DNA from 4 places in the Kineococcus sp. GCM10028916 genome. Region 3 is predicted to be linked to each of the others. Evidence: riboswitches for the same ligand, from Rfam matches in the RefSeq annotation. Region 3 holds a riboswitch; each other region holds the start of a gene.
The links. Region 3 has a riboswitch for S-adenosylmethionine ahead of ACFQ46_RS20030 (MetQ/NlpA family ABC transporter substrate-binding protein). Riboswitches for the same ligand answer to the same signal wherever they lie in the genome.

Region 1 (5,565 bases), on a different contig from region 3:
CCGAGGACCTCCATGCGCGACCGTGCCGCCTCGATGCTCGTGACGTCCGCGTCGAGGCCGTCGATCGCGTCGATGACCTCGCCGAACTCCGAGTAGCAGAGGTGGGTGTGGATCTGCGTCGCGTCGGCGGCACCGGCCGTCGCCAGGCGGAACGAGTTCACCGACCAGTCCAGGTAGGCGGGCTGGTCCTGGGTGCGCAGGGGCAGCAGCTCGCGCAGAGCGGGTTCGTCGACCTGGACGATCCCGATGCCGGCGGCCTCGAGGTCGCTGACCTCGTCGCGCAGCGCCAGGGCGACCTGGCGGGCGGTGTCGCCCAGCGGCTGGTCGTCGCGGACGAAGGACCAGGCGAGGATCGTCACCGGGCCGGTCAGCATGCCCTTGACGGGCTTCGCCGTGCGCGTCCTCGTGTACCGGCTCCAGGGCACCGTGATCGGCGCCGGGCGCACGACGTCGCCCCAGAGGATGGGCGGGCGCACGCACCGCGACCCGTAGGACTGGACCCAGCCGTGGGCGGTGACGGCGAACCCGTCGAGCTGCTCGGCGAAGTACTGGACCATGTCGTTGCGCTCGGGTTCCCCGTGCACGACGACGTCGAGGCCCAGTTCCTCCTGCAGGTCCACGACGCGGTCGATCTCCGCCTTGAGGAACTCCTCGTAGGCGGCCGTCGCGAGGTCCCCCCGCGTCCAGGCGGCCCGGGCCCTGCGGATCTCGTTCGTCTGCGGGAACGAGCCGATGGTCGTCGTCGGCAGCGCCGGCAGACCCAGTGCCTGTTCCTGGGCGAGGCGGCGCACGGCGTAGTCGCTGCGCCCGAAGGCCTCCGGGGTGAGCGCCGCGAGCCGGTCGCGCACCTCGGGACGGACCACGCCGGGGGCGCCGAGTCGGTCGGCCCGGGCCTGCGCCGACGCGGTCAGTTCTTCCTGCACCGCCGCGGCGTCCCCCAGCGCCTTGCCCAGGACGACGACCTCGGCGACCTTCTGGTCGGCGAAGGCGAGCCAGCCGCGCAGGCGCTCGTCGAGGGTGGTCTCGCGGGTCACGTCGTGCGGGACGTGCAGCAGCGAGGTGGACGTCCCCGCGACGACGTGGGCGGCGGAACCCTCGAGGGTCCGCAGCCGGGCCAGCGCCTCGACGAGGTCGACCCGCCAGACGTTGTGCCCGTCCACGACCCCGCCGACGACCGTCTTGCCGTGCAGCAGTTCCGGACGCGCCGGCGTCGCGCCCCGGACGAGGTCGAGGGCCAGACCCTCGACCGCCGTGGCGGCCAGGGGTTCCAGGAGGTCACCCGGGTCGCCGTAGGGCGTCGCGACCAGCAGGCGCGGACGGCCCTCGAGCGCCGCGAGGCGGTCGTAGGCGCGACGGACGAGGTCGGCGAGACCCTCGACGCCGTTCGTCGCGGAGTCGCTGACCAGCGCCGGTTCGTCCAGCTGCACCCACTCCGCACCCGCTGCCGCGTAGGCGGTCAGCAGTTCCTCGTAGGCGGCCAGCAGGTCGTCGAGCCGGGAGATCGGGGCGAAACCCTCCGGGGCGTCGTCGGCCGCCTTGGCCAGCAGCAGGAACGTCACCGGGCCGACCACGACGGGACGGGTCAGGAACCCGTCGGAGAGCGCCTCGGCGAACTCCCGCACCCCGCGGTCGTCGGCGAACCGGAAGGTCGTCGACGGGGAGATCTCGGGGACGAGGTAGTGGTAGTTGGTGTCGAACCACTTCGTCATCTCCAGCGGGGCGTCCGCACCGCGACCGCGGGCGATCGTGGAGTACCCCACGAGGTCGACGCGGCCGTCCTCGCCCACGACGTCGGCGAAGCGCGGCGGTACGGCGCCGAGGGCGACGGCGGCGTCGAGCACCTGGTCGTAGGCCGAGAACGCGGACGGGATCGACGCGTCGTGCGCCGGCAGGCCGAGGGCGTTCAGGCGGCGGACCGTGGCGGCACGGACCCCGGCCAGGGCGGCCTCGGTGGTGGCGAGGTCGGCGCGACCGGCCCACAGGGCCTCGAGGGCCTTCTTGGCCTCGCGGTCGGCGCCGATGCGCGGGTAGCCGAGGACGGTGGCGGTCCAGGTGGGGAAGTTCTCGGTGCTCACGGGGTGGGACCTCCTACCGCAGCGATGCGGCTCTGGGTGGATCGGGGCAGGTTCAGGTGGTCGAGCAGGTCGAGCGCGGGTTCCGCCGCGTTGAACGTGTAGAGGTGCAGTCCGGGGGCACCGGCGTCGAGCAGTCCCGCCGCGAGTCCCGACGAGAACGCGGTCGACGCCCGGCGGCGCTGGGCGGTGTCGTCGGTGTCGAGCGCCGCGAGCAGCTGCTCCGGGGCCGGGACGCCGGCCAGGTCGCCGATGCGCTGCAGCCGGCGGGCGTCGTCCGTCACGGCGATGCCCGGCAGCAGCGGGATGCTCACCCCGGCGGCGCGCGCCCGGCGCACGAAGGTGGCGTACTCGTCGGCCGAGAACGTCACCTGGCAGATCGCGAAGTGCGCACCGGCGTCCTGCTTGGCGCGCAGGGCCGCCAGTTCCGCGTCGCGACCGCGGGGGAAGGCCGCCACGGCGAGGGTCAGGGGACCCTCGTCGACGGGGACGCGACCGCCCCGCAGCGCGGAGCGCCGCCGGTCGGCGACCTGGAGCAGTTCGACCAGGTCCCGCGCGGTCGCCAGACCGTCGGGGTGCGGGGTCCAGTCCGTGCTCCCGACCGGCGGGTCGCCCCGCAGCGCGAGGACGTTGCGGACGCCGGCGTCGAGGAACTCGCCGGCGATTTCCACGACCTCACGTCGCGAGGACCCCACGCACGTCAGGTGGGCCATCGCCGGCACGGCCGTCGAACCCAGGACGTGGGCCAGCAGCTCCCGACTCGGTCCCTTCGTCGCGCCGGCCGCCCCGAAGGTGACCGAGACGAAGTCGGGGTGCGTGTCGAGGAGATCGGAGAGCCTGCGCCACAGCGACTCCCGCCCGTTCTCGGAACGGGGCGGGAAGAGTTCGAAACTGACGGTGGGCCTCCCGGTCGCGGCGGCGACGAGGGGAGCCAGCGTCATCGCGGCCGGCCCCGGTCCGGAACCGGGTACGCGTCAGGGACATCGGTGGGGCGCATCACGAACTCCATCGGCCTGGCTTTAGCACCCTCGCCCGGGCTCGGGGGGTTGCTGCGGCGTCGTCGAGCCAGGACTCTCGGCCGCTCTGGATGGTGTTCACCGAATGTAGACCGGGGTCGATGCGATCCACAAGTGCTGTTCCGGGGTTCCCCCGAACGGGGGAACCACCCGACACGTGGGGTTCTGGAGGGAGTTCCGACGGGTTCGCGACACGCCGATCTTGCTCAGCGGGGTCCGACGTGGCAACCTCACCGCAGGTCATGAGCGCCAGCGACAAGCCCCGGCTCGCTGGCCGGCAACCCTCCCTCCGCGGCGGGGTGCCCCGGGTGACGACCTGGTCGACGCCGCAGTGGCGCCGGCAAGCGCGGACCTCGCCGGGGTGATCCCGGTCCTCCCGGCAGGGTCCAGTTCCTCCAGGAGACTCTCGTGACGCTCAGCACCCTCTCCCCCCTCCGATGCCCGGCGCCCGTCGCGCCGCTGCTGCCCGTGGTCGGCAGGGACACCCGCGTCCCGCTCGCCCAGGGCGGGTCGACCACCTACGCGAACCTGGACAACGCCGCGAGCGCGCCCGCCCTCGTCTCGGTCGCCACCCGCGTCGCCCAGGTCCTCCCCCACTACGCCAGCGTCCACCGCGGCGCCGGGTACCTCTCGCGCGTCTCCACCGCCCTGTTCGAGCAGGCCCGGGCCGAGGTCGGGACCTTCCTGGGGGCGCGCCCCGACGACGTCGTCGTCTTCACCCGGAGCACGACCGACGCGCTCGACCTGCTCGCCCGGGCCGTCCCGCAGGGCTCCAGGGTCCTGGTGGCCGACGTCGAGCACCACGCGAACCTGTTGTCCTGGCAGCGCTCAGCCCTGACCACGGTCCTGCGCGGCGGGTCGGACGCGGAGGAGACCGCGACGCTGCTGGAGGCCGAGCTCGCCCGCGGCGGGTACGCGCTGCTGGCCGTCGCCGGTGCCTCCAACGTGACCGGTGAGGTCCTGCCGCTGCGCCGGCTGGCCCGGGCCGCGCACGCGGCCGGCGCCCGCATCGCCGTCGACGGGGCGCAGCTGCTCCCCCACCGCAGGGTGGACCTCGGTCGCGACGGGATCGACTGGATCGCGCTGTCCGGGCACAAGCTCTACGCCCCCTACGGGGCGGGCGCGCTCGTCGGTCGTCGCGACTGGCTCGACGCCGCCGATCCCTACCTCGCGGGTGGGGGCGCCACCCTCGACGTGCGCCACGACGCGGTGCGGTGGGCCACCGGGCCCGACCGCCACGAGGCGGGTTCCCCGAACGTGCTCGGCGCCGTCGCCCTCGCCCAGGCCTGCAGCACGCTCGCGACGCTGGCCCCCGGAGCGCTCGAGGCGCACGAGGAGGCGTTGCGCGAACGGCTCGTCGGCGGGCTGACGGCCCTGACGGGCGTCGAGGTCGTGCGCCCGCACCCCGACGACGCCGTGGGGGTCGTGACCTTCACCGTCCCCGGTCGCTCGGTCTCCGAGGTCGCGGCCTTCCTCTCGGCCGAGCACGGGATCGGTGTGCGCGACGGACGGTTCTGCGCCCACCGGTTCGCCGACTCCCTCGGTCTGGCCGACGGCGGGCTGAGGGTCTCCACCGGGGTCGGGACGGGATCGGCCGAGGTCGAACGGCTGCTGGCCGCGGTCGAGCAGTTCGTCGGTGCCGGGCCGGAGCTCGAGTACGGGATCGTCGAGGGGCACTGGGGTCCCACGACCGACGCTCGCCCGGAACCCGCGTCCTTCCTGCCCGCGCCCGGCGCCGGCGCGGACCTGGGGTGACCTCGTCCCCGACGCCTCAGCCCGCAGGGACGACGGCCTCGCGCGATCGCCGGGGCCGACCGCACGAACCGAGGAGACACGACGTGAGCGACACCACCGCAGCACCCCAGGCACCGCTCGTCGACGCCGAGACCGCCGGACGCGCCGTCGCCGCCGGTGCGCTGTTCGTCGACGTCCGCAGCGACGCCGGGCGGGCCGCCGCCGGCGACCTGCCGCAGGCCGTCGTCGTGGCCAAGACCGAGGTGGCGGAGAAGTTCGCCCTCGGTTCCGACACCGCGCTGGCGGAACTCACCGGGAAGGACCAGGAGATCGTCGTGATCTGCGGTTCTCCCGCGGGCTCCGGCCCCGTCACCGCCGAACTGCTGGCGGCCGGCTTCACCGACGTCGTGCAGGTCGACGGCGGGTTCCCGGCCTGGAAGGCCGCGGGGCTGACCGTGGGCGAACCGGCTCAGACCTGATCCACCCCGGTCGACATCCACCCCGGTCGACGGGGCGGGACGTCAGGGCATCGGCTCGCTGCTGGGCCGGGACCCGTCGCCGATCCCGCCACGTTCGGCCTCGGCGAAGAGCGCGCGCAGCTCCCCCTCGAACTGCGGCCAGCTCAGCTCGCCGGGGGCCGGCTCGTCGTCGAGCGGCGACCAGGCGTACCCCCACTGCCCCTGCCCCGCGATGGCCAGTCCGGCCACGATCGACGACACCCAGTGCGCCAACAGTTCTCGTAC
Region 2 (5,565 bases), on a different contig from region 3:
TGCGCAGCGACAGCGAGACCATGAACAGCATCGGCAGCAGCGCCACGAACGCGACGGCCGCGAGGATCACGCGCAGACCGCTGCGGCGCAGCACGGCGCCGGTCACTGGTCGGCCTTCACGGCGCGTGCCCGCACCAGCGTCACCACGGTGGTGAGGACCCCGACGACCAGGCCGAAGACCAGCGTCTCGGCGGCGGCCGTCCCGATCTCGTAGCTGCCGCGCATGCCCGTCCGGAAGATCTCGAAGCTGCTGACGATGGTGGAGACCCCCGGCCCGCCCTGGGTCACCACGGTCACCAGGTCGAAGACCTTCAACCCGATGACGAGTTCCAGCAGCAGGACCGAGAGGACGTTGGGGGCGACGACCGGCCAGACCACCGAGGTGAACGTGCGGAGCGCACCGGCGCCGTCGAGGGAGGCCGCCTCGCGGAGTTCCTCGGGAACCCCCAGCAGGGCCGCGAACACCAGCAGGGTCACCAAGGGTGTCCACTGCCAGACGTGCATGACGATCAACGCGGCGAAGGCCCCCACGCTGTCGCCCAACGGGTTCGCACCGGGGAAGCCGATCGCCGAGAACAACCCGCCGAACGCGCCCCCGACCGGGGCGAGCATGAGCTTCCAGGCCACCCCGACCATGACGGGCGGCGTGACCAGGGGCAGCAGGAGGATCGTCCCGACGGCGCCGAACCGGGTTCCCCGCGCGTGCAGCAACAGGGCGAGGAGGATCCCGAGGCCCGTCGCGACCAGGGCGGCCACGACGGCGAAGACCACGGAACGGACCAGCGAGCCCGCGAACGCCAGCGACTCCCAGGCGTCGACGAAGTTGTCGAGACCCGTGAAGTGCTGCAGGGGTTTGCCCAGCGACGACTTCGTGCAGGCCAACGCCACGACGAACACCGTCGGGTAGACGAGCATGAGCGCCAGCCCCGCGAGGCTGGGCGCGGCCAGCCACGTCGAGACGTGCCCCGGCCGGTGCCGGCCGGGGACCGCGCGCCGGGCCGCAGGATCGCGGCGACCCCGCCGCGGCCCGGGCACGGTCCGCTGCCCGTCGAGGAGCTGGCTCATCCGAGTTCCTTCTCCCAGCTCTCGGCGGCCTTGTCGAGCGCGGCCTGCGGTTCCGTGGACCCCTGGATGGCGAGCGCCAACTGGTCGACGAGGTCCTGCAACGCCTTCGGCGCACCGGCCTGGCTCGGCCAGGCCAGCGGGTCACCGTCGAGACCCTCGCGGATGACGTCGGTCGCGATGCCCGCGGCCGTGGCGTAGTCGGTGGAGTCCAGGACGGTCTTGCGCGCCGGGTCGATCCCGGAACCCGCGGTGGAGGCGAGCAGCAGGTTGTTCTCCTGGTTCGTCGCCCACTTCACGAAGGCGGCGGACTTGTCGATCTGCTGGGAGGCGCTCGAGACGCCCAGGCCGAACCCGGCGTCCAGCGCGGTGCGCGCGGTCGTGTTCTTCCCGCCCACGGGGAGCGTGACCACGCCCCACTTGTCGACGATCTTCGAGCCGGCCGGGTCCTGCGCCTTCAGCCCGAGGTCGGTCCAGGTGTCGAGCATCGCGCCCTGACCGGAGAGGAAGGCGGAGTTGGCCTGGTCGAAGCCGGTCTGCAGCGGTGTCGGCAGGGCCGCGGGGGAGACGTCGATGAGGTGCTGCAGCGCGGCCAGCCCCTCCGCCCCGTGGAACGCGGCCTTGCCGTCGGAGCCGACGAGCGTGCCGCCGTAGCCGGCGAGGCGGTTGATGAAGGAGCAACCCAGGATCATCGGGACCTGCTGACCCTCGACGATCGCGCCGTAGACGCTGCCGCCGGAGTCCTGGGTGATCTTCGCGGCGACCGCGTCGTAGTCGTCCCAGGTCTTCGGAGGTTCGACGCCGTACTTCTCGAAGACCTCGGTGTTGTAGTAGAGGACGTGGGTGTCGCCGTCGAAGGGCAGGCCGTAGCGCTTGCCGTCGATCAGGGTGTACGGGTCGTAGATCGAGGGCAGGAAGTCGTCGGTCGCGATGTCGGTGTTCGTGCCGATCCAGTCCGTGAGGTCGACCAGGGCGCCGGCGTCGACGAGCTGGCCGAGGCCGAAGTAGAAGTAGTCGAAGACGTCGAACTCCCCGTCGCCGCCCTGCACGTCCAGGATCTGCTTGCTCGTGAGCTGGTCGTAGGGGATCGCCGTGACCTCGAGCTTCCCGCCGAACTCCGCCGCGAACTTCTTGCCGAGCAGGTCCGTGAAGGCCAGCACGTGCGGCTGGTTCACCATCAGCTTGATCGTCGCCCCCTTGAGGTCGACGGCCTTCCCGGCGCTCAGGCCCGAGGAGGTGCTCTCGTCACCGCAGGCGGCCAGCGTGCCGGTGCCGGCGAGCGCGCCGAGGCCGAGGGCCCCGGAGAGGACCCGCCGGCGGGACGCGAGGAGTCGGGAGGTGCTGGCGGGCAGGAGGGTGCGACGGGGCGCGGACATGGGTGTGCTCCGGGGGGTAGGCGGACGGTGACCGTCCGTCGGGGTGCGCGAGGGCGCGGGGGAGGAGGTCGAGCGAGGTGCTGCGGGGACGCGGCGGCGGTGCTCAGACCGCGCGCGGCGTCCCCCGGCGCATCGGAGCGCCCTGGCGACACGCCATGGAGGCGGTGCGCGAGAAGTCGACGTGGAAGCGCCGGGTCAGGGTCGAGCGGGTACGGCTGATCACGCTGTTTCCTCCATCGCCCCTGGCGGGAGCACCTGCCGCTGCGCGGTGGTTGCTGTGGCGTCGTCGAGCCAGGTCTCTCGGCCACTCTGGATGGTGTTGATCGGAGACTAGCGGACCGCCGGCCCCCTTGGCGACGGTTGCCGCGGACGGCCCGGACCCGTTGTGGCGAGCTGTGCGACACTGACAGTGGTCGAGCGTTCCCTACACCGGGCGCCCGGCCCGCTGTCGAGACCGTCGCCCTGCGCGCGGGCTCCGGGGAGCGCCGCGGTCCAGTGGAAGGACCTCGCAGGCGCCCCGGGCCACACGCCGGACGTCGACCGCCGGCGGCACGGGCGGAGCACGCGAAGAGCGCGAACCCGTCGGTGCACACAGAGGACTTCCGTCGGGTGCGGGACGACCCACCCGGCGATTCCGACCAGGACGCTCGCGCGGCCGTGGGTTCACCGGTGGAGCGGACGCCGCGGGCGAGCGGAGCACCCGTGAGCACCACACCCGAAGAGAACGACGCAGCAGCAGCCGAGGGCCCGGCGACGACGCGGCCCCGCAGGCGCCGTGCCGCGAGTCGACCCGCCGGTCCGCCGGCCCACGTCGACGTGTCCGGCGACACCAGCGCCGCGGCCGAGCCCGCCACCCCCGCCGTGGTGGAACCGACGCCCGAGCCTGTCGTGGCGGCGGAGCCTGTTGTGGCGCCGGAGCCCGTCGTGGCGCCGGCACCCGAGCCTGTCGTGGAGACGGAGGCACCGCCGCGTCGTCGTGCGCGTCGGGCGACCCGCAAGGTGGCGACCCCGGCCGAGGTGGCCGCTGAACCCGTTGTCGCCGAACCCGTCGTCGAGCCTGTTGCGGAACCCGTGGCGGAGGTGACCCCCCAGGTCGAGGTCACACCGGAACCCACCCCCGAGCCCGCCGTCGAACCGGCCGCCGTGGAGACCGCTGCGCAGGCCCCCACCGAGGCCCCGGCCGCGGCTCCCGCCCGTCGTCGCCGCAGCCGCAAGACGGCCGCGCCCGTGGTGCCGGCCGTCCCCGTCGAGGAGGAGCCCGTCGAGGCCGCTGCGCTCGCGCAGGACGTCCCGGTGGAGGAGGCCCCCGTCACCCCGGTGGCGGAGGACCCCGACCTCATGGACGACCCGGTCCTGCTGCGAGCCGCCGGGTTCGCCCAGGGACGACGTGCCCCCAGCGAGGGTGAGCGTGCCGCCGACGCGGCCGCCCGCGCCACCGCCCTCTTCTTCCAGGCCCCCGTCGACGAGGAGCCCGTGCGTCGCAGTCGACGCGCCTCCGCACCCGCCGGCCCGCCCCCCGTCAGCGACCAGGACACCTTCGCCTTCGACGGCGAGGAGGACGGCGAGGCCGACGTCGAGGTGGACGACGTCCTCGACCGGACCGGTGACGAGAACGACCAGGTCGACGACCAGATCGATGACCAGGGTGACGCGGGCGACGACGACCACGACGACGACGAGGACGGTGGTGCGCCGCGTCGGCGTCGCCGCCGAGGTGGCCGCGGTCGCCGCAGCCGCACCCCCGTCGACGGTGACGTCGAGGACGAGTCGGGCGAGACCGGTGCGGACGACGGGGACGTTCCCGAGACCGACTCCGAGGACCAGAGCGAGGACCCCGAGGACGAGACCGAGCAGGACGACGACGGCGAGGAGTCGAACGGCTCCTCGCGCCGCCGTCGCCGCCGTCGCCGTCGCAGCGGTTCCGCGGAGTCCGAGGACGTCTCGCCCGACGACCCGCCGAACACCGTCACCCGGGTCCGGGAACCGCGTCGCCCCCGCGCCGCGGTCACGACCGGTGGCACCGGCGAGGACGAGATCACCGCGCTCAAGGGCTCGACGCGTCTCGAGGCCAAGAAGGTGCGCCGCCGCGAGGGCCGCGAGCAGGGCCGCAAGCGCACGATCCTCACCGAGGCCGAGTTCCTGGCCCGCCGCGAGTCCGTCGAACGCGTGATGGTCGTGCGTCAGCAGGACGACAAGACCCAGATCGGCGTCCTCGAGGACGGGATCCTCGTCGAGCACTACGGCGCGAAGTCCGCGCAGACCACGATGGTCGGCAACGTGTACCTGGGCCGCGTGCAGAACGTGCTGCCCAGCATGGAGGCCGCGTTCATCGACGTCGGCAAGGGCCGCAACGCCGTGCTGTACGCCGGTGAGGTCAACTGGGACGCCGCCGGGCTCGAGGGGCAGCCGCGCCGGATCGAGGCGGCGCTGAAGTCCGGTGACTCCGTCCTGGTCCAGGTCACCAAGGACCCGGTCGGGCACAAGGGTGCGCGACTCACCAGCCAGGTCTCGCTGCCCGGTCGCTACCTCGTCTACGTCCCCCGCGGGTCGATGACGGGCATCTCCCGCAAGCTGCCCGACACCGAGCGCGCGCGGTTGAAGAAGGTCCTCAAGCAGGTCGTCCCGGAGGGGGCCGGCGTCATCGTGCGCACGGCCGCCGAGGGTGTGGCCGAGGAGGAGCTGGCCGCGGACGTGCAGCGGCTGCAGGCCACCTGGGAGGCCATCGAGGCCAAGGCGTCCAGCAAGAACTCGCCGATCCTGCTGCACGGCGAGCCGGACCTCACCGTCCGTGTCGTGCGCGACGTCTTCAACGAGGACTTCACCCAGCTCGTCGTGTCCGGTGACGAGGCGTGGGAGACGGTGCGCGACTACGTCGACGACGTGGCCCCCGACCTCGGTGACCGGCTCGTCCGCTGGGAGGGGAGCGAGGACGTCTTCGCCCACCACCGCATCGACGAGCAGCTGCAGAAGGCGCTGGGCCGCAAGGTCTGGCTGCCCTCGGGCGGTTCCCTGGTCATCGACCCGACGGAGGCCATGCACGTGGTCGACGTCAACACCGGGAAGTTCACCGGTGTCGGCGGGACCCTCGAGGAGACCGTCACCCGGAACAACCTCGAGGCCGCGGAGG
Region 3 (5,565 bases):
TGGGGCCGCTGGGCATCGTCCCGCTCGGCACCGGCAACGACCTGGCCCGCTCGCTGCGGTTGCCGCTGGACCCGGTCGCCGCGGCCCGCGTCGTCGCCCAGGGGAGTCCCAAGGGGCTGGAGCTCCTCGTCGACTCCCACGACCGGATCACCGTCAACACCGTCCACGCGGGCATCGGGGCGTCGGCGACGGCCAAGGCGCAGCGGCTGAAGCGCTTCCTCCGGGCCGGCGCCTACCCGGTCGGTGCGGCCTGGGCCGGGGTCAGCGCGGGCAAGGGGTTCCGGCTGCGCGTCGACGTCGACGGAACCACCGTGTCGCCGGGGGAGCGTCCCGTCCTGATGGTCGGCATCGGCATCGGCGGCACCATCGGCGGCGGCGCCCCCCTGGTCCCCGGCGCCGACCCGCACGACGGCCTGGCCGACGTCGTCGTCTCCGAGTCCACCGGTCCCCTCGCCCGCCTGGGCTTCGCCGCCGGGCTGCGCAGCGGGGTCCACGTCGAGCGGCAGGACGTCGTCACCGCGACCGGGAAGGTCGTCGAGATCGACGCCGGGTCCGGGACGTTCCGGTTGAACTCCGACGGCGAGGTCACCGACCACCAGAGCTACGAACGGTTCGAGATGCACACCGACGTCTACGAGGTGGTCTGCCCCTGAACGGGAGGACCCCCGCCGTGCGATCACGACGGGGGTCCGGGGAGCCGGGGACTAGCGGCGCATGACGCCGCGGGCGATCCGGTTCCCCAGGAGCTGCCCGACCTGCACGATGATCACGATCGCCGCGACGCTGACGTAGATGATCCCGTTGTCGTAGCGCTGCGACCCGTAGGTGATCGCGTAGTCGCCCAGCCCGCCCCCGCCCACGAGGCCGGCCTGCGCCGACATGTCGACGATCCCGACGAAGATGAACGTGTACCCGAGCACGAGGGGCCCGAGGCCTTCCGGCACCACGACCTTCAGCAGGATCGAGGAGCGCGACGCGCCGACCGCACGCGCGGCCTCGACGACCCCGGGGTCCACCCCGACGAGGCTCTGCTCGACGATGCGGGAGACCGCGAACGCGGCCGCCAGGGAGATGGCGAACGTCACCGCGGTGGTGCCGATCGTCGTGCCCACGACTTCGCGCTGCAGCGGGCTGATGGCCGCCAGGAAGATGACGAACGGGATGGGACGCACCAGGTTCACGACGAAACCGAGGACCCCGAAGACGAGCCGGCTGCCGAAGAGGTTGCCCGGTCGGGTCGCGTACAGCGCGATACCGAGGGCCAGGCCCAGGACCCCGGACACCACGAGGGAGACGACCGACATGAACAGGGTCTGCCAGATCGCGGTCCGGAACACGTCGACGCTGGAGAGGAAACCGTCGAAGTCCACCTCAGACCTCCTCTTCGGCGTGCACGCCGTCGGCGGCGAGAGCGCGGAGCGTGCCGTCCACGTCGGGGCCGCTGAGTTCGTAGGTCAGTGATCCGGTCCGGCGTTCGCGGATCTCCGAGACACCGCCGAAGACCAGTTCCGCGGTCGCGCCGGTTCTCCGGAACACCGAGTCGATGCGCTGCTGCAGACCGGGTTCGTCGGTGATGCGGACGCTCACGAGGCGGCCGGGGTGGTGGGTCCGCAGCCGGGCGAGGGTCTCGGCCGGGGGTCGGTCGTGGGTGGCGCTGCGGACGAACCGCTGGGCCGCGGCCGTCTGCGGGTCGGAGAAGACGTCGTAGACGTTCCCGACCTCGACGATGCGCCCGTTCTCCATGACGGCGACGCGGTCGGCGATCTGGCGCACGGCGTCCATCTCGTGAGTGATGACGATGATCGTCACCCCGAGTTCGGTGTTCACCCGCCGCAGCAGCGACAGGACCTCGGTCGTGGTCTCGGGGTCCAGCGCGCTGGTGGCCTCGTCGGCCAGCAGCAGCGGGGGACTGGTGGCCAGCGCGCGGGCGATGCCGACGCGTTGCTTCTGCCCACCCGAGAGTTGTTCCGGGTAGGCGTGCGCCCGGTCGAGGAGACCGACGAAGTCGAGGAGTTCCGCGGTGCGGGCGTCCCGCTGCTTCGCGGGCACCTTCGCGACCCGCAGCGGGTAGGCGACGTTCCCGGCGACCGTTCGCGAGCGGAACAGGTTGAACTGCTGGAAGATCATCCCGATCTTCGACCGGGCCTTGCGCAGCTCGCCCTGCGAGAGCTTCGTCAGGTCCTGCCCCCCGACCCTGACGCTGCCGGAGGTCGGCAGTTCGAGGGCGTTGACGAGGCGGACGAGCGTGGACTTGCCGGCGCCGGAGTAGCCGATGACGGCGAGGACCTCTCCCTCCTCGACGTCGAGGGAGACGTCGTCGACCGCCGCGACGGACTGGCCGTCGCGGCGGTCGAAGCGCTTGGAGACGTTCTCCAGCGTGACGAGGGCGCTCACTTGCCCTTCGCGGCCTTCGCGTCGGCCTCGACGGTGGCGAGGTCGGCCTGCAGGTCCGCGGCGCTGCGGTCGGAGACGACCGCGTTCGGGTAGTCCTTGGTGAACACCGTCTGCACGGCGGGGTCCTGGAAGAGGGCCGCGAGCTTCAGGTAGGTCTCGTTGTCCTTGTCCTTCGCCCGCGCGGCGAAGATGTTGACGTAGGGCGCGGCCGAGGGGTCGGACGGGTCGTCCTTGGCGATGATGTCGGTCTCCGGCAGCTTGGCGCTCGTCGCGTAGTTCACGTTGACGATCGCGGCGGCGACCGAACCGCTCTGCAGCGCGCCGGCGGTCTGCGAGGCGTCGACGGCGGTGACGTCGACCTTCTTCGTCTCGATGTCGTCGATGGAGGAGAAGGCGTTGCCGCCGTCCTTGAGGGTCAGCAGACCGGCCGACTGCAGCACCAGCAGGCCGCGGGCCTGGTTGATGTCGTCGTTCGGGATGGCGACCTTCGCACCCTCGGGGAGCTCGGACGGGCTCTTCGCCGTGGTCGAGTACAGCGGCAGCGGGTAGATGGCGGTGCCACCGATGGGCTGGATGTCGTCGCCGGCCGTGACGTCGTAGTTCGCCAGGTACTGGATGTGCTGGAACTGGTTCAGGTCGATCTCGCCCTGCGACAGCGCCGGGTTCGGCAGGCTGTAGTCGGAGAAGTTGACCAGGTCGACGGTCACGTTCAGCTTCGACTTCGCCAGGTCCACGTACGTCTTCCAGTAGTCCAGCGACTTGTCGGCCACGCCGATCTTCACGGTCTGGGCCGGGGCGGAACCGGCGGCGGTGGTCGTCGCGGTGTCGTCATTGCGGGTCCCGAGGACGACGGCGACGATCACCACGACCACGACGACGACGGCGGCGACGATCCCGATGAGGAGGCCGCGGCGCTTCGGCTTGTCGGGCAGGGCGGGGGCGGGGCTGGACACGGTGGCACTCCGGTGGTCGAACGGCGGGCGCGCGGCTCGCAGCACCCCGTGATCGACGACGTGCGTTGCTCCGCGCTTGCCGGACGGGGTCGTCCGGCCTGGTCTTCACCTGGGGCACCCCGCCGCGGGGGAGGGTTGCCGGACAGCGAGCCAGGGCTTGTCGCTGTCACTCATGACCGTGGGGGAACCGTAGGTTCCCGTCGTCGAGCCCGTCAAATCGCCCCTGCGCGCCGGTGATCAGCCCGGCCGCGGGACCGCCCGCGTCTCAGCGCAGGCGTTCGGTCACGCCGCACCGCCGTCACCGGGTCGGATCAGGACGTGGGGGAGGACGACGGCCTGCGCGGCGACGGTGCGCCCGTCCGTCGTCGTCACCGACGGGCTGCCGTACAGCACGTAGCCCTCCGCCAGGGCCGCCGTGACCTTCTCGCAGAAGGAACGGTCGTCGGGGCCGGTCAGCAGCCGGTACGTCAGCTTCTCGTCGCTCACGCGTCCAGACTATTCGCGCCCAGAGCGTCGCGGGCGTCCTGCAGGCTCAGCAGGCCCAGGGCGACGTCCGCCAGCGCGTCGCCGAGCTTCTTGTGGTTGGCCCGGGCCCAGCGCTTCCCGTCGTAGTCGGTGGTCGTGCGGCGCAGGGCCTCGAGGCTCGCGCGCAGGTCGCGGTCGAGGCGTTCGCGCAGTTCCCCGTCCGTGGGCGCCTCGGGGCGCAGTGCCTCGCCGTCGCCGTTGCGCAGCTGCAGGAGCGCCTCGTGGTCCAGGCCCTCCTCCCGGGCCCAGAACCGCACCGGCCGTTCGACCAGGTGGTTCCACACCGGGGCCTGCGCGGACCGGAAGAGGACCTGGACGGGGCTCTTCGCCAGTCCGGACGCGTTGAGCCAGAACTCACCGGCCTGCGGTCGGCTGAAGAGCGCGCACTCGTCCTCGGGGAGGTCGACGACGACGGCGACCCGGACGAACGCCGGGTCCTCGCTGTCCTGCTGCAGCCCGAGCAGGGCGCCGAAGACCCACGCCTCCTCGGCGCGGAAGAGGTTCAGCTCGGCGGGCAACGAGTTCGCGTGCTCGCACCCCTGGGCGACGTCGGCGAGCTTGCTGACGGCAGTGGTCCACTTCACGGCAGCATCTTCGCGGGTGTTGCGGGGCCGGCCCCGCGGGGGCCTAAGCTCGCCCGGTGGATTCGACCGAACTGAGGGCCCTGCAGAAGCCGTTGAAGGACGCCTACCGCGAGGACCCGGCCAAGGCGCTGGTCCCCGCGAAGGCCGTGGCGGTGCTGGACGGGCAGTCCATCGGCGTGTCGGTCGACGGGTTCGCGGGCACCACCCGCGCCGGGCTGCACCCCGCCGCCGGGGGCGACGGGACCGAGGCGTGCTCCGCCGACATGCTCTGCGAGGCCGTCGCGGCCTGCGCCGGCGTGACCCTGCGCAGCGTGGCCACCGCCATGGGCGTGGAGCTGCGCAACGCGTCGGTGACCGCCGAGGCGCACTGGGACGCCCGCGGCACGCTCGGCGTCTCGCGCGAGGTGCCCGTCGGCATCACCGACGTCACCCTGACCTTCACGTTCACCTCCGACGCCGACGAGGCGACCGAGGCCAAGATGATCTCGCTGGCCGAGCGCTACTGCGTCATCGCCCAGACCCTGCAGACCCCGCCCAAGGTCTCCGTCCAGCGCGGCTGAGCCCTGCCGGGGGGGATCGTTGACTCCCCGGTCCCACTCGGCGGGACCGGGGAGTCAACGATCCCCGACGGCGAGCGTCAGGCGCGCTCCTCCTGGAGGGCGACGGCGCGGCGCCCGCCGAGGACGACGGCGACGAAGCCGAGGACGAAGGCGATGATCACGCCGAGGCCGGCGTAGGCCCAGTTGCTGTCCCAGTAGCCGTCCTCGCCACCGGTCGGCGGCACCCAGTGGGCCAGGTCGAGCGGGGCGAGGAGGTAGCCCTGCCAGGACAGCCACGACACCGAGCTCGAGACCAGACCCCAGCCGATGAGGGTCGCGACGACCATGGTGATCACCGACAGGCCGCGCACCGAGCCGTAGCGCCCGCGGGAGTCGAGGAGTTCCGCCTCCGCGTAGTCACCGCGGCGCAGCGAGAGGTCGGCGAGGAAGATCCCCGCCCAGGCGGCGATCGGGACGCCGAGGGTGATCAGGAACCCCTGGAACGGCGTCAGGAAGTCCTGCGAGAAGAACGCGATGTAGACGGCCCCGGCGATCATCAGGCAGGCGTCG
Region 4 (5,565 bases), on a different contig from region 3:
CCGGACACTTCATCCCCGACGAACAGCCTGACGCCGTCGCCACCGCGCTCGCCGACTTCATCACCGCCGGCCGCTGACGTCCATGAAGCGGCCTACCACCGGCTGCGGATGTGATCGATAGCGTGGGGTGGTGACGACACCACGGAAGGCACGCTGGTCGGAGTGGGTGCTGATCGCCGTCTTCGCGGTCCAGACGGCCATCTCGGTCGCAGACCGGGAGTGGGGGCGTGCGCTCGCGCCGGGGATCTTCCTCGTCGGGTTCGCCGGGCAGTTGCTCCTGCACCGCCTGAAGCGCCCGACCGCGGCGACCACGGTCCTCTTCGTCGCGATCGTGGCTGTGTTCGTGGTCTCGATCGTGCGGCACACGTGGTGGCTGGCCGGCGTCCTCGGCGTCGGGCTGCTCGCCCTGGCCGGGATCTGGGGGACGACCTGGTGGGTCGGACGCCGCGCCACCCAGGCCTGATCGAGGCTCAACCCGGCTGTCCGTGAGGCCGATCTCAGAACGGTGAGTCGACGCGGACCGGTCCTGACGGTGTCGGCGGCTGCGGCGGTCTCGGTCGCGTCGCTCGTGGCGCTGTCGATCTCGACGCACGCCTCCCTGTGGTGGCTCTACCGGGACGGACTCGCCCACCTCGCAGGGCTCGACCCGCAGACGGTGTCGGGGTTCCCGCCCGCTGAGGCGCCCCGGGTCCTCGACTCGATCGGGCAGTCAGTGGGGTTCCTCGTCCCGTTCGTCGCGGTGGTCGCCCTCGGCACGGCGTTGGCCCTGGCGGGCCGGCGGTGGTGGGCGGTGGGTGCCGTCGTCGGACTCGACCTCGCGGGCGTGGTCGATCGCTTCCCCCTGACCGGGGGTCTGCTGCTGCCTGCCGACCCGAGCCTGGCGACGTTGCCCGCGGGATGGCCGTGGGACGAGATCGCCCTGGACGTCGGACTGGGTCTGTTGCCGGTTCTCGTCGCGGTCCTGACCGGGGTACCTACGGCGGTGACCCGGCCCGCCCTGCGTCGTTCCGGGGTCGCGGCGCTCGTCGTCCTGGTCATCGGGACGGTTCTCCATCCCGTCGACCTCGATGCCGCGGCGGTACTGCACGCGGCGCTCGCCGTGCTGGTCGTGGCGTCGACGGGAGTGGTCGCAACGGGTCGCACGAGCCGCCAGCTGATCTGCGGCGCAGCCGTTCTCGTGGTGCTCGTTGCCGCGCGAGCCCTCCTGGGCGGCTCCGGGTTCCCCGTCCTCGGGGTCGTGACGGTGCTCGCGGGACCGGTCGCCGTCCTCGCGACGCCCTCGCTGACGCGCGCGTGGGCCACACCCGCAGAGGTGCGGTGACGCTACTCCCCGGTGCGTCCGTCGAGGCACTCCCGCAACAGGTCGGCGTGCCCGGCGTGCCGGGCGTACTCCTCGATCAGGTGCACCAGCACGTCGCGGACGCTCACCGGACCGTCGCGGTGCGGCACCTCGCGTCGGAGGTCGGCTTCGGGCAGTTCCGCCAGCCACGCGTCGGCGGCGGCGACCTCCTGCCGCCAGGTGGTGAACGCCTCGCTCACGACCGCGTCGTCGGCCACCGCACCGGTGAAGGCGAGTTCCGGGTCCTCCTCGGTCCAGTAGAGCCGCGGGGTCTCGGGACGCTCGGCCAGGGTCCGGGGGAACCAGTCGCGTTCCACCTTGGCCAGGTGGCGGACGAGGCCGAGCAGGCTCAGTGAACTCGGCGGCACGGACCGGGTCGCGAGCTGCCCCGCGTCGAGGTCCTCGCACTTGCGCTCGATGACCTCGCGGTAGTGGCCGAGGTAGTCGAGCAACGTCGCCTTCTCACCCGTCGCGCTCACGCCGACCACTGTCGCGGACGCCAGCGGCGGGGACAACCCGTCACCCCCGGGCGCGTTTCACCTGACCCTCGACCAGCCCGAGCACGACGTCGGACGCCTTGCCCAGCACCGCGAGCAGGACGATGGCCAGCAGCATCTGGTCGGTCCGGCCGGTGTTCTGGCCGTTGGTCAGCTGGAACCCCAGGCCGATCGAGGAGGACAGGAGTTCCGCGGCCACCAGGAACAGCCAGCTCTGGGCCAACCCCAGCCGCAACCCCGACAGCAGGGCGGGAGCGGTCGCCGGCAGCAGCACCTCCCGGAACAGCCCGACCCCGCGGCGGCCGTAGGCGCGGCCCACCTCGACCAGGGCGGGGTCGAGGTGGGTGAGGGCGTTCAGCACCGTCGTGTAGACCGGGAAGAACGCCCCGATCGCGACGAGTGTGATCTTCGGCGTTTCCCCGAGCCCGATCCAGAGGCCCAGCAGGGGGACCCAGGCCAGCGACGGCACGGCCCGCAACGCGCCGAGCGTGGGCGCGAGGAGGTCGTGCACCACCCGGGAGGAACCGGTCAACCCACCGAGCACCACTCCCGCCACCGCGCCGACGGCGAAACCCTGCAGGACGCGCTGCACGCTGATCGCGATGTTCAGCTGCAACTGCCCCGTCGCCCACATCTGCCGGGCCGCGTTCAGCACGTCGACCGGCGGCGGCAGCTGGACGCGTTCGAAGACTCCCGCCCCGGTGGTGAGGAACCACGCGAGCAGCAGCAGCAGGGGAACGACCCAGCCCAGCCACCCGCGGTTCCGGGGACCCCGCGACCGCCGTGCCGGTGCGGGGCGTTCGGTGTCCAGCACGCTCACGAGACGGTGGCCTTCTCGGCGAAGTCGGGCACCAGCAACCCGTCGAGCGCCTCCGTCGCCGCGTCCGCCGAGGGGACGTCACCGGCGGAGGCCATCAGCGGGATGATCCCCGCCAGCACGGTGCGCTGGGCGTCGCCGGGGACGGAGTCGACGTCGAGCGTCGTGCGTTCCAGCACGCGGGCGGCGACCTCGGGGGTCAGCTGCGCCTGGGTCGCGTACAGCGTGGCGAGGTCGGCGGGGTTCGCGATGGCCCACGCGCGGGCGGTCGCGTACGCGTCGACGACCTGCTGCACCAGCTCGGGCGAGCTCTTGATGAAGGCCTCGCGGGCGTTCAGCATCCCGTAGGTGTTGAAGTCGACGTTGCGGTACAGCAGCTTCGACCCGGCGAGCAGTTCGGAGCCGGCCATGTTGGGGTCCAGCCCCGCCCACGCGTCGACGTCGCCGCGTTCCAGGGCGGCGCGACCGTCGGCGTGCTGCAGGTTGGTGATCGTGACGTCGCTCGCGGACAGGCCTGCCTGGTCCAGGGCCTGCTGCAGGAAGAAGTACGGGTCGGTGCCGGTGGTCGCGGCGATCTGCTTGCCGCGCAACCCGGCCACGTCGGTGATCGTGGAGTCCTTGCCGACGACGAGGGCCGTCCACTCCGGCTGGGAGAACACGTCGATCGTCTGGACCGGGGAACCGTTGGTGCGGGCCTGCAGCACGGCCGACCCGGCGGTGGAGGCGATGTCGAGGTTGTCGTTGCGCAGGAACTCGTTGGCCTTGTTGCTGCCCGCGGACTGCTCCCACTGCACGGTGAGGCCGGCGTTCTCGAGGATCTTCTGCTCGCGGACGACGAGGCTGAGCGGGTTGTAGAGCGCGTAGTCGAGGCGGACGGTCCCCCCGCCCGAGGCGCTCCCGGAACCGGTGGCGGGGGCGGGGGCACCCCCGCTGGAGGACTCGCCCTTGACGCAGCCGACGGCGGCGAGGGAGACCCCGCCCAGGGCCAGGCCGAGGGCGAGACGGCGGGTGGGCAGGTTCGAGGGCACGACGGACACGGTTCTCCTGGGGTTTCGCGGTGGTGGGGGGTTTGCGTCAGACGGTGCGGGGCACGCCGAGCAGGTCGAGCAGTTCGACCCGCAGTTCCGCGGTGGCGGCGTCACCGCGGTCGCGGGGGCGTCGGGCGGGGACGGCGAGGTCGCGGACGACCGTCGCGCCGGCCGTGTCCGGGGACGGCCCGAGGACCAGGACCCGGTCGGCCAGGTGCAGGGCCTCGTCGACGTCGTGGGTCACCAGCAGGACGGTGGCACCGGTCTCGCGCTGCACCTCGTCCAGCAGGTCCTGCATCTTCAGCCGGGTCAGGGCGTCGAGGGCCGCGAAGGGTTCGTCGAGCAGCAGCACCCCGGGCCGGCGGACCAGGGCCCGGGCCAGCGCCGTCCGCTGGGCCATCCCGCCGGAGACGCGACGCGGCCGGTGGCCGGCGAACTCGCCCAGCCCGACGACGTCCAGCCAGCGCAGGACCTCCGTCCGGCCCTCCGCCCGCGGGGTGCCGCGCGGCAGGCCGAAGGCGACGTTCCCGGCGAGGTCGCGCCACGGCAGCAGTCGCGGTTCCTGGAAGACGACGGCGGTGCGGGGGTGGACCCCGCGGACCTGCTCCCCGCCGACCTCGATCGAGCCGGTGGTGGGGGTGTCGAGCCCGGCGACCAGGCGCAGCAGCGTCGACTTCCCGCTGCCGGAGGCGCCGAGCAGGGCCACCGTGCGCCCGGCCTCGAGGGTGACGTCCAGCGGGGCGAGCACGTCGCGCTCGCCGAAGGTCCGACCGACCCCGCGCAGCCGGACGTCGGCGGCGTCCACGCGGGTGGGTTCGGTGCTCGGCGGGGACGTCACGGACACGGGTTCCTCCATCGGTCCTGGCGTGAGCACCACACCCCGCGGACGGGGAGGTTGCTGCGGCGTCGCGGAGCCAGGTCTCTCAGCCGCTCTGGATGGTGGATCCAGGGTAAGGCAAGTTGCGACGGCAACCACCCGCGACCGCACGAGGAGTGGCTGCCGTGCCGGGAGCGCCCCGGCCAGGCACGATGAACCGTGCCCGCCACCGTCCCGACCCTGGACCGTCTCCCACCCGTCACCGCCCCGGCCCTCTCGGGGCCGGTGATGATGCACCAGCACTGGGACGACCTCGCCTTCCTGCACTGGGCGGTCGACCCGGCGGTCGTCGCGCCGCACCTGCCGCCCGGGGTCCGCCCGGACGTCCTGGACGGGGTCACCTACGTGGGGCTCATCCCGTTCACGCTGCGCGGTGCCGGACCCGGGCGGGCTCCCGCGGTGCCGTACGCGGGGACGTTCCTGGAGACGAACGTGCGGCTCTACTCCGTGGACGACGAGGGCCGGCGCGGGGTCGTGTTCGCCAGCCTGGACGCGACCCGGCTCGCGGTGGTCCTCGGCGCGCAGACGGCGTTCGGGCTGCCGTACCGGTGGTCGCGGATGCGGCGGGCGGAACGGGTCCGTGACGGTGCGCGCGAGCTGGCCTGGACGTGCCGGACCCGCGCGGGCGTGCGCAGCCGGATCGCCGTCCGCCTCGGCACCGACCGGGTGGAGGACGAGGTCGCGGCGTTCGTGACCGCCCGGTTCGGGCTGCACGTCGCCCACCGCGGGCGCACCTGGTGGGTCGCGAACGAGCACGAGCCGTGGCCGTTGCGCAGTGCCGAGGTGCTCGTCCTCGACGACGGCCTGCGCGGGGCGGCGGGGTTCGACCTCGCCGGACCGCCCGACCACGTCTGCTTCGCGGAGCGGGTCACGACGCGGTTCGCGCTGCCGCGGGAACTCCCCGGCACCCGGACCCGTTGACCGGGGACAGACGCCTCCGGACACCCAGGAAGGAACGCCGCCGCCGTGCGCGACGACGCTCGATCGGACGACCCCCCGAGTACGAA

Region 1: another riboswitch for S-adenosylmethionine. It lies ahead of ACFQ46_RS09280 (methylenetetrahydrofolate reductase); the one in region 3 lies ahead of ACFQ46_RS20030 (MetQ/NlpA family ABC transporter substrate-binding protein).
Region 2: another riboswitch for S-adenosylmethionine. It lies ahead of ACFQ46_RS15605 (ABC transporter substrate-binding protein); the one in region 3 lies ahead of ACFQ46_RS20030 (MetQ/NlpA family ABC transporter substrate-binding protein).
Region 4: another riboswitch for S-adenosylmethionine. It lies ahead of ACFQ46_RS05545 (ABC transporter ATP-binding protein); the one in region 3 lies ahead of ACFQ46_RS20030 (MetQ/NlpA family ABC transporter substrate-binding protein).

The regions. Positions count from the first base shown of each region.
Region 1 is NZ_JBHTFM010000006.1:443,803-449,367, forward strand. Features, by position in the region: gene metE (5-methyltetrahydropteroyltriglutamate--homocysteine S-methyltransferase) at 1-2,075, opposite strand, end outside; gene ACFQ46_RS09280 (methylenetetrahydrofolate reductase) at 2,072-3,013, opposite strand; SAM riboswitch class I at 3,075-3,166, opposite strand; SAM riboswitch class IV at 3,327-3,441, shown strand; gene ACFQ46_RS09285 (aminotransferase class V-fold PLP-dependent enzyme) at 3,497-4,843, shown strand; gene ACFQ46_RS09290 (rhodanese-like domain-containing protein) at 4,927-5,301, shown strand; gene ACFQ46_RS09295 (hypothetical protein) at 5,344-5,565, opposite strand, start outside.
Region 2 is NZ_JBHTFM010000016.1:377,707-383,271, reverse strand. Features, by position in the region: gene ACFQ46_RS15615 (carbohydrate ABC transporter permease) at 1-106, opposite strand, end outside; gene ACFQ46_RS15610 (carbohydrate ABC transporter permease) at 103-1,065, opposite strand; gene ACFQ46_RS15605 (ABC transporter substrate-binding protein) at 1,062-2,438, opposite strand; SAM riboswitch class I at 2,669-2,758, opposite strand; partial or broken gene ACFQ46_RS15600 (Rne/Rng family ribonuclease) at 3,840-5,565, shown strand, end outside.
Region 3 is NZ_JBHTFM010000018.1:201,938-207,502, forward strand. Features, by position in the region: gene ACFQ46_RS20015 (diacylglycerol/lipid kinase family protein) at 1-653, shown strand, start outside; gene ACFQ46_RS20020 (methionine ABC transporter permease) at 705-1,370, opposite strand; gene ACFQ46_RS20025 (methionine ABC transporter ATP-binding protein) at 1,372-2,394, opposite strand; gene ACFQ46_RS20030 (MetQ/NlpA family ABC transporter substrate-binding protein) at 2,391-3,347, opposite strand; SAM riboswitch class IV at 3,415-3,525, opposite strand; gene ACFQ46_RS20035 (DUF1737 domain-containing protein) at 3,630-3,833, opposite strand; gene ACFQ46_RS20040 (hypothetical protein) at 3,830-4,456, opposite strand; gene ACFQ46_RS20045 (OsmC family protein) at 4,513-5,016, shown strand; gene ACFQ46_RS20050 (purine-cytosine permease family protein) at 5,094-5,565, opposite strand, start outside.
Region 4 is NZ_JBHTFM010000003.1:625,003-630,567, forward strand. Features, by position in the region: gene ACFQ46_RS05515 (alpha/beta fold hydrolase) at 1-77, shown strand, start outside; gene ACFQ46_RS05520 (hypothetical protein) at 131-463, shown strand; gene ACFQ46_RS05525 (hypothetical protein) at 506-1,321, shown strand; gene ACFQ46_RS05530 (DinB family protein) at 1,324-1,818, opposite strand; gene ACFQ46_RS05535 (ABC transporter permease) at 1,859-2,656, opposite strand; gene ACFQ46_RS05540 (aliphatic sulfonate ABC transporter substrate-binding protein) at 2,653-3,681, opposite strand; gene ACFQ46_RS05545 (ABC transporter ATP-binding protein) at 3,728-4,537, opposite strand; SAM riboswitch class I at 4,531-4,624, opposite strand; gene ACFQ46_RS05550 (YqjF family protein) at 4,718-5,479, shown strand.